Regions from separate parts of the Clostridium sp. DFI.1.208 genome, predicted to be linked through region 1. Evidence: riboswitches for the same ligand, from Rfam matches in the RefSeq annotation. Region 1 holds a riboswitch; each other region holds the start of a gene.
What was found. A riboswitch is a leader RNA that binds a small molecule or an ion and turns the genes downstream of it on or off. The one in region 1 is predicted to bind thiamine pyrophosphate.
Positions count from the first base shown of each region.

Region 2: linked by a shared signal. The riboswitch ahead of thiC (phosphomethylpyrimidine synthase ThiC) and the one ahead of NE665_RS05475 (TenA family protein) in region 1 are both predicted to bind thiamine pyrophosphate.
Region 3: linked by a shared signal. The riboswitch ahead of NE665_RS18085 (ABC transporter permease) and the one ahead of NE665_RS05475 (TenA family protein) in region 1 are both predicted to bind thiamine pyrophosphate.
Region 4: linked by a shared signal. The riboswitch ahead of NE665_RS06790 (HAD family hydrolase) and the one ahead of NE665_RS05475 (TenA family protein) in region 1 are both predicted to bind thiamine pyrophosphate.

Region 1 is NZ_JANGCA010000007.1:87,847-90,048, forward strand. It holds gene thiD (bifunctional hydroxymethylpyrimidine kinase/phosphomethylpyrimidine kinase) at 1-469, opposite strand, end outside; gene NE665_RS05475 (TenA family protein) at 466-1,140, opposite strand; TPP riboswitch at 1,207-1,304, opposite strand; TPP riboswitch at 1,364-1,463, opposite strand; gene NE665_RS05480 (relaxase/mobilization nuclease domain-containing protein) at 1,521-2,202, opposite strand, start outside.
Region 2 is NZ_JANGCA010000013.1:36,278-38,479, forward strand. It holds gene thiC (phosphomethylpyrimidine synthase ThiC) at 1-758, opposite strand, end outside; TPP riboswitch at 856-962, opposite strand; gene NE665_RS08780 (ATP-binding cassette domain-containing protein) at 1,298-2,202, opposite strand, start outside.
Region 3 is NZ_JANGCA010000044.1:7,381-9,582, forward strand. It holds gene NE665_RS18075 (hypothetical protein) at 28-246, shown strand; gene NE665_RS18080 (YbjQ family protein) at 227-538, shown strand; TPP riboswitch at 594-682, shown strand; gene NE665_RS18085 (ABC transporter permease) at 745-1,512, shown strand; gene NE665_RS18090 (ABC transporter substrate-binding protein) at 1,509-2,202, shown strand, end outside.
Region 4 is NZ_JANGCA010000009.1:89,968-92,169, reverse strand. It holds gene NE665_RS06795 (carboxypeptidase M32) at 1-519, opposite strand, end outside; TPP riboswitch at 831-934, shown strand; gene NE665_RS06790 (HAD family hydrolase) at 992-1,636, shown strand; gene thiD (bifunctional hydroxymethylpyrimidine kinase/phosphomethylpyrimidine kinase) at 1,633-2,202, shown strand, end outside.

The sequences.
Region 1 (2,202 bases):
CCTCCATATCTGAAACTGTGGAAATCTGCATATCTGCTATTTTCTCTGCCTCTGGAATATTCGGAGTAAGTACATCGGCCAGTGGAATTACTGTGTCTATCAAGGTGGAAACCGCCGTAGGATTCATCAATGGGCAGCCATTTTTGGCATACATAACCGGGTCGATTACGACATTTTGGGGCTTATATTGTAATAGTTTCTTTGCCACCGCTTTCATACATTCTGGTGTAGAAAGCATACCGATTTTTACTGCGTCCACTTCAATATCTTCAAATACGGCGTCAATCTGTTTTTCAATCATATCCGGGGTAATATCTTGGATGTCGATAACACGGCTGGTGTTCTCTGCAACAACAGAAACAATAACACTCATTCCAAATACACCGTGAGCAGAAAAAGTTTTCAAATCAGCCTGAATACCTGCACCTCCGCTGCAATCTGATCCGGCAATGGACAATACTTTTTTCATTTTGCATTTTCCTCCATTCTCTCGTTCCGATAGGCCATCTTCCAAAAAGCAAGCTCTAACAAACTTGCTTTTTCAAAAATATCAGCCAGATACTTTTTATTTGCTACTGATAACCCGGCACATTTATGCTCTGCAAAAGCAGACCATTCTTTGCAGCTTTCTGCATATTGTTCATCCGCATAATCTTTGATAAAGTCCCAATATCTTGATTCTCTGCTTGTGGGGACAGACGCCAGTTTGCGGAATATATAGCTGTAACTTAACATACAGGGAAGAACCGCCATTAAAATTTCTTCATTCTTTCCATGTGACGCAATCTCAAACATGAAATCAATGTAATTTTGATTTTCAGGCAGAGGAGCGATCAGTTCAATATCATTATCCGTCATGCAAAATTGCTTTAGATAATCCAGACGCACTTCTGATTCCGTATCATTTACAAAATTCAGCATGGAATAGTAAAGCTGAATTTCTCTTAATGTATCAGCATGAAAAATTGCCTTGCCGTATATACGGGCATAGTTTTTCAGATAGATACTATCCTGAATCATATATCTCTTGAACTTTTCAAGAGGTAGCTTTCCAGTTTGCACTTCCTGCACAAATGGGGTAGCTGCACATTCTTCCCAAATGGGGATGTTGCGGGTTAAAATGTCTTTCATAAATGCCATGTTTGTTCCTCCTAAAATAAAAAAATAGAGCCTCTAAAACAATTAGAAGCTCTTTCAGACGCAATACGAGCGTAAGAAATTGCTTCCCTACGCCGGTATTAGCCGACAGGTCCAGAGGTCAGGTCTTACCTTTTTCAACTTGTTCAGTTCCCTCGCAAACACATATCATATCTTATTCAATTAAAAAGGACATTCCCAAAACAGAGAATGTCCAAAAAATACGAATCTGTATTCTTTAGCTCCCTGCGTTGGTATTAGCCAACAGGTTCAAAGGGTCAGGTTTTAACCTTCTCAACTACAAGGTAGTCCCCCTGCTTGAGTATTATTATAGTTAAGAAGTCCCGGAAAGTCAAGGTCTATAGAATTCAAGTTAGCAAACCTTATTGACGGGATTTTTCTGTGCTGCGCTGCGGTTGTGGTGGGGAAGAAATCTCTAATAGGTATTCCACATTGGCCCGAACATTATGAAGTTCTTTCATATCATTTTTGGCCTGCTTATAGGCAGAATAGGCTTTCCGTTTTTGTTCCAGAAGATCGGTGTATTCCTCCCGGAGAGATTTGACAGAGGGGAGCTTTTTGATTCCCAGCTCGTCAAAATGATTCTTTGCCGCCTGGTGCAGCAGAATTTCAGCTTCATGTTCTGTTCGGAATTTTTTGCTGTACCCGGCTTTGCGATATTCTACATAGACAGCCCGCGTTTTCGCATAGTTTACGATCTGTTTTTGCAGCTCGGCATTGGCGTTCATTTTTGACTCCAGATCTTTGATCTGAACGGATAAGGTATTGAAATTAGTGGTAGTGGCGTTGGCTTTTTCCAGAAGATCCTCATAACCCATATCGCCATGTTCTTTTAAGTAGAGCACTGCCTGAGAAAGCTGCTTTAGATTGAACACTTTTGCCCAGCGCTCATAACCAGGGCCCTTGCCGGAACGGATTGCAGCTTCAATATCAACCAGCAATCCAACTTTGGAAACCGTTTTTTTAGAAAAGGCATGGCGGGGTTTTACTGTCCGTGTACCGGCAATCCGTTCTTTGATGGCCTGTTCTGTATAATCGCCTTTG
Region 2 (2,202 bases), on a different contig from region 1:
CGCTGCGTCAGTTCTCCCAGTGTGACCAGCTCTTCGATTTGTGCGATATCTCCTGCATCCTCCAAGCAGCCGGGGCGGCAGGCATCCCCAAGCGACAAAGTCACATCGTGCTCTCTGCATATCCTTAAAACTTCATCGAAATGCTCAAAAAACGGATTTTCATTTCCGGTGATTTGCATCCAGGCGAATATGATGGAGCCACCGCGGGATACGATATTCGTCATTCGCTTCTGTTTCTTGAAGCGTGCAGCAGTCTGTCTGTTGATCCCACAATGAATCGTCATAAAATCAACACCGTCCTCTGCATGCATGCGGAAGACATCCAGCCATTCCTGTGTCGTAATGTCCTTCAATGCTTTATTGTAATATACCACTGCATCATAAATCGGTACTGTCCCAAGAATGGCGGGGCATTCTGCAACCAGCTTTCTGCGGAAGGTTTGCGTATCGCCAAAAGAGCTTAAATCCATAATAGCCTCAGCTCCCATGTCAACGGCATAGCGCACCTTTTCCAGTTCCATATCCAGATCAAGACAATCTCTGCTTGTCCCCAGATTTACATTGATTTTCGTCTTCAGCATGCTGCCGATTCCATAGGACTTTCGGCATTTATGATGCTTGTTGGCCGGAATCACCAGCTCTCCAGCAGCGACCAATCGGCATACCTCTTTCTCGTCTAACTGTTCATAGGCAGCGACAGCCTTCATTTCTTCTGTGATAATCTGCTGTCTTGCAGCATCCATTTGTGTTGTGTACATTGCAGTATCCTCCTATATAGTAAAAAAGCTGTAAGCCTGCTACGGTGTCAGCTTTTTATGATTTCTTTGGATGACAACAGAATAAAGTCCAGTCCTGCTGTGCTTCTCTATAAAATCCCTACGCCGGCATTACCCGTATCAGGTTCATTGGGTCCCGGAGCAATTTCCGATCTCAGCCATACGTAGGCACCCCATTTATCTGTACGAAAGTATTACACCACAGAAAGACAGGACTGTCAATGCAAATTTATCGCAAGTATTGTTTTCGCATCTTGATTTTCTTGTGGTACACTTACCTCCGCTTCAAAGGAAACATCAGAAGTACAATGCAGATTTATCGCATGTAATACCTTGCGCATGCTGATATCCCTGCGACACACTTACTTCCGCTTCAAAGAAAATGTCAGAAGTACAATGCAGATTTACTGAAAGTAATACCTTGCGCATGCTGATGTCCATGCAGCACACTTACCTCCGCTTCAAAGAAAATGTTAGAAGTACAACTGCATCGTCATCAACAATTCAAAGGAAAGCATCGCTTAGCTAAGCTCTTCCATGAATCGCTCAGTTTCCAGCTCCTGCAGTTTATTATGTGAAATCCACAGTACAGAATCAAACACCTCCTGTATAAACAGCCGGTCATGGGAAACGGCCAGAATACAACCCGGAAAATCCTTTAGAATACGGCGTATGACAGGACTTGTCAGTGGTGAAAGATTTCGCGTTGGCTCATCCAGCAGAAGGACATTGCAGCCCTGCTTGATAAAGCGCAACAGATACAGCTTCGCCTTTTGTCCCTCACTCAGCTGATATACCGGATGCTCCATTTCCTCTCTTGTGAATTTCATGCGTCCTAGCAATTCCCGCGCTCTGGTTACATCATCTCTGTCACAGGCTTCCAGTAAAAACGTTACCGGTGTGTCCTGTTCAGAAAAAGCTTCTGCATAATTCTGCGGCATATAGCCAAGCCGGATATCCGTATGAGTTTTCAATATATTATAGATTTCTTTCATCAACAGGCTCTTTCCACTTCCGTTTTCACCGGCAATCACCGTTTTCTGTCTGCCATAAAGGGTGATGTGGATATCCTTTAGGAGTACTCTTTTCTCTGTTTTCAATTCCTCTTGATGAAAATCAAGAATGCGTCGACTTTTTGGAAAGCCCTCTCCTTCAAAGAAAACATCGATTGCCTCCTCTACGCTGTCCACATGCGCATAGCCCTCCTTCTCCAGTCTGCGATCCTGTGCCTTCAGATTTCTCATTTTCGTCTTTAATGCCGCCGCATAAAACGGACTGCGTACCGTATCGTTCTGTGCGTCATGCACAGCATTTATAAAGTCATTCAGCTTTTCTTTTTTTCTGCGGTATTCCCGTTTCTGCCATGACGCCTCCTGCGCTTCCTTTTTCAGCCGATTGCTTCGCTGCTCCACATATTCCTCATAAT
Region 3 (2,202 bases), on a different contig from region 1:
AGGTAATGACAGAAGGGAGTGGGCGGTATGAACAGAAAAATGCTGGCACCCATCGTAATTGGAGCCATCATCGCATGCTATATGATGATTTGGATCAGCTCTCTGTTTTTTCTGGATGCACCAAAGATTATCATAATCCTGTTTGGTGTTCCTATGCTGGCACTGCTTTTTCTGTGGATACATGTTGTCAAGGAACGACTTGACGAGATAAGGAGTGGAGAAGAAGATGATCTTAGTAAATACTGATTACATTACCGGAAAAACACTGAATATGCTGGGGCTTGTAAAGGGAAGTACAATTCAGACAAAGAATATCGGTAAGGATATTTCGCAGGGCTTTAAGACACTGGTTGGTGGTGAGCTGAAGGCATACAATGAAATGATGAATGAGGCACGTGCACTGGCAACGAAGCGTATGGTGGAGGAAGCAGAGGCCCTTGGTGCCGATGCTATTGTGAATATTCGCTATGCGTCCAGTGCAATCATGGGGGGAGCCGCAGAGGTCATTGCCTATGGTACAGCGGTAACCTTTCTGTAAAAGCAGCTTGTCTGCTTTTTTCTTTTCTTTTTTACACGATGCGTGTATAATGATACTGTCATGACAGGGGTGCCGTAAGGCTGAGACAGTCCCTTATGACCTGATCTAGTTAATGCTAGCGTAGGGAGTCATATCTATCTTGAGTATTAGATTGGTTCACTTACGCCTCACAGAGGTGTTTTTTTAATGGAAAGGAGAAACATAGGATGAAGCGTTTTAAAAGATTCGGCATGCCGCTTCTCACACTGCTTCTGGTGCTGGCGGTATGGGAAGGCTGTGTTCATGTATTTGATATCGATTTGTATATCCTGCCGGCGCCCTCAAAAATTATACAGGCGCTGTTTGTAAATCGTGATGTACTATGGATGCATTCGCTGGTTACGCTGCAGGAGGCTGTCATCGGCTTATTGATTGCCACACTGCTCGCGATCGTTATCGCTATCGGCATGGATCTTTCCCAGCTGTTTAAGCACAGCATATTTCCCCATCTGGTTGTCACACAGACCGTACCGGTCATGGTGCTGGGACCGCTGTTTTCCATATGGCTGGGCTTTGGTATGGCGCCGAAGATTCTAATGGTCATCTTCATGTGCTTTTTTCCGGTGGCAATCGCCTTCTGTGATGCGCTGGGGAAAGTAGATGAGCATCAGATCAGTTTGCTGAAAAGCTTCGGAGCGAAGAAATGGCAGATATATGCATATGTGAAAATACCGGCAGCCTCCACTGCATTGTTTTCCGGCTTGAAGGTAGCTGCGACCTACTGTATCGGCGGAGCTATCGTTGGAGAGTGGCTGAGCGCTTCCGCAGGCCTTGGGTATTACATGATTCGAGTGAAAAACGGCTATATGCTGGATAAGGTGTTTGCCTGTGTAGTCGTTGTGATTGTCCTGAGTCTTCTGCTGCACGGGGCGGTGGTGTTGCTGGAGGCGGTACTGTTTCCATATGCAAGAAAGAAAAGAGGGAAAACGACATGAAGAAATTAGGCTGTATGCTGATGGCCATGCTGATGGCTGTTGCGGTGAGCGGATGCTCTGATAATAAGGAAGCATCAAAAGATAAGGAAACGACTAAGAAGGTTACGCTGATTCTGGATTATCTTCCGAATACCAACCATACCGGCTTTTATGTGGCGAAGGATAAGGGGTATTTTAAGGAAGAAGGCTTGGATGTGGATATCATAGAGCCGGGAGATGATGCGACAAGCGCTACGCTGGTTGCGGCAAACAAGGGGGAATTTGGTGTCAGCTATCAGGAGGATGTCACCTATGCGCGAACAGCAGAGGTGCCGCTGCCCATTCGGGCGATTGCAGCCATCATCCAGCATAATACAAGCGGCTTTGTATCCCTGAAAAAGGAAAACATCAAGTCTCCCAAGGATTTTGAGGGTAAGGTCTATGCCGGATGGCAGGCACCGAGCGAGGAGGCAGTCATCAAAGCGGTGATGAAGGCCGCAAAGGCGGATTTCTCCAAGCTGACGATGGTTGGCGCTGATGGAAGCGGCTTTGCAGCATTAGGTAAAAACGTTGATATCCAGTGGGAATTTGAAGGCTGGGCGGTAACCAAGGGAAGAATGGAGGGCTATGACCTGAATTACATACCATTACGCGATCTGGATGAGCGCCTGGATTATTATACGCCTGTCATTATCAGCAGTGAACGGATGA
Region 4 (2,202 bases), on a different contig from region 1:
GATCGCATCAAAGAAGCGGTCATAATATGCGATATCGGTATTGATCTGATAGCTGTCCAGCATAAAATCATAATCGCTTTTCTTCGCTGTGACATAGGACAGAACCTCCTTCTGCTTTTCTATGACGTTGATCAGATGCGGCTTAAACAGCTGGTAATCGTCCTGTTCCTTTGCCTCATGCCATGCGGCCTCACTGTCCGCAATGGTTTTGCTGTACTCCACGTATACCTCTCTTGGAAGCACACGCAGATCGTTCAGCTCCCGCAACAGCAGCTGCAGCTCTTTCTTGCGTTCTGCACTTACATTCTCCTGTTTTGCCAGTTCTTCAATTTTCTCAATACTTTCCTTATTCGCCATTTGATCGAAGGCTTCTCCCGATAAAATTGCCGACATGCGGTTGCGGTAGGGAATGCCGTTTTTTGGTGCAATCGTGGCCTGATCATAATACATTGTGCTCAGTGCCATCTGATAGGCATTCTTTTTTTCTTTATACTCATGAAAAAAAGCTTCTAAATCCATGTTATCACCTCTGTTATGTATTGTATCACAGCTGGAGAAGAAACGTAACTGTTCCTAAGAAAAAGATGAAGCGTGATCGCGTGAAAGAAAGTAAGATTGTTATAGAAATAAACGCTTTCGTTAAAACTTTCATGTCCATGCGAAAAGTGTGGGGAAACATATGATAATGCAAGCCATTCACAAAAGTCCTGCTTCCGGATTTCATCATGCAGTCCGCTGCTTATATACTTCCAGCCAGCATGCATCCATAAAAAGCTTTGTCACAAGATACGAATGCTTGTTGACGAAGCTATGTGGAAATGATATGATGTGCATGGAAATAAGGGAGCTTGTAGACAGGCTGAGAGGAAGTTGTGAACTTCGACCGATTACCTGATTTGGATAATGCCAACGTAGGGACTGCACATAAAACGCGGGTTATGCATACATGGCATAGCCCTTTTTTCATTATTCATGGAAGGAGGTTCAGCATATGAAGGGTTACATATTTGATTTGGATGGCACGCTGATGGACTCCATGTGGGTATGGGAGGATCTGGCAGTGGTATATCTTCAGGCAAAGGGAATCAAAGCCGCTGATAATCTCAGTGAAGCATTGCAGCTGATGACGATGACAGAGGCTATCCGTTATCTGAAGGAGAGGTATGCAATACCGGATTCTCTGGCACAGATGCGTACAGAGGTTTATACAATCATACGGCGACGCTACAAGCAGGAGGTTGTTGCCAAGAAGGGCGCTAAGGCCTGTCTGGAAAGATTGCACGCAGCAGGTATGCGGATGGGTGTTCTGACGGCATGTGAGCGGATTTGCGCAGAAGAGGCCCTGAAGCGAAACGGTCTGCTGGAGTATCTGGATTTTGTCGCAAGCTGTGAGGAGCTGCCCTATGATAAGCAGGATGGACGTCTGTTTGCGCTCATGCCTGCCATGCTGCATACGGATAAGGCGGAAACGATGTTTGTAGAGGATGCCCTGCATGCCATTCGGACATTGAAAGCGCATGGCTTTCATGTTACCGCAGTGTATGATGCTGCCGGCAAGGAGCAATGGGATGAAATTTGTACACTGGCGGATGCCGCCTTATTGTCGCTGGACGATTTGAAAGGAGAATGCATATGAAAACGGTTCTAACGATTGCCGGAACTGATCCTACGGGAGGAGCCGGAGCACAGGCTGATTTAAAAACCTTTATGGCACATGAGGTATATGGAATGAGTATTCTCACAGCACTGGTGGCGCAGAATACAACCGGTGTAACTTCCATCATGAATGTAACACCGCAATTTTTAGAGGAACAGTTTGACTGCGTCTTCACGGATATCCGTCCGGATGCGGTAAAAATCGGCATGGTTTCCCGACCGGAGCTGATCACTGTCATTGTGGAAAAGCTGAAGCAGTATGCAATCGAGCGTATTGTCGTTGATCCGGTTATGGTCAGCACCAGCGGTTCCGCTCTGTTGGAGGAGCCTGCGCTGGAGCTGTTGAAAACAAAGCTGCTTCCTCTTGCCGATATCATCACCCCCAATATCCCGGAGGCAGAGGTTTTGAGTGGCATGCGGATACATGACCGCAGGGATATGCAAAGGGCCGCTGCTGTAATTGCACAGGACTATGACGGGTATATTCTGATGAAGGGCGGGCATTCCATGAATCGTGCCGATGATTTGTTGGTATATAAGGAAGAT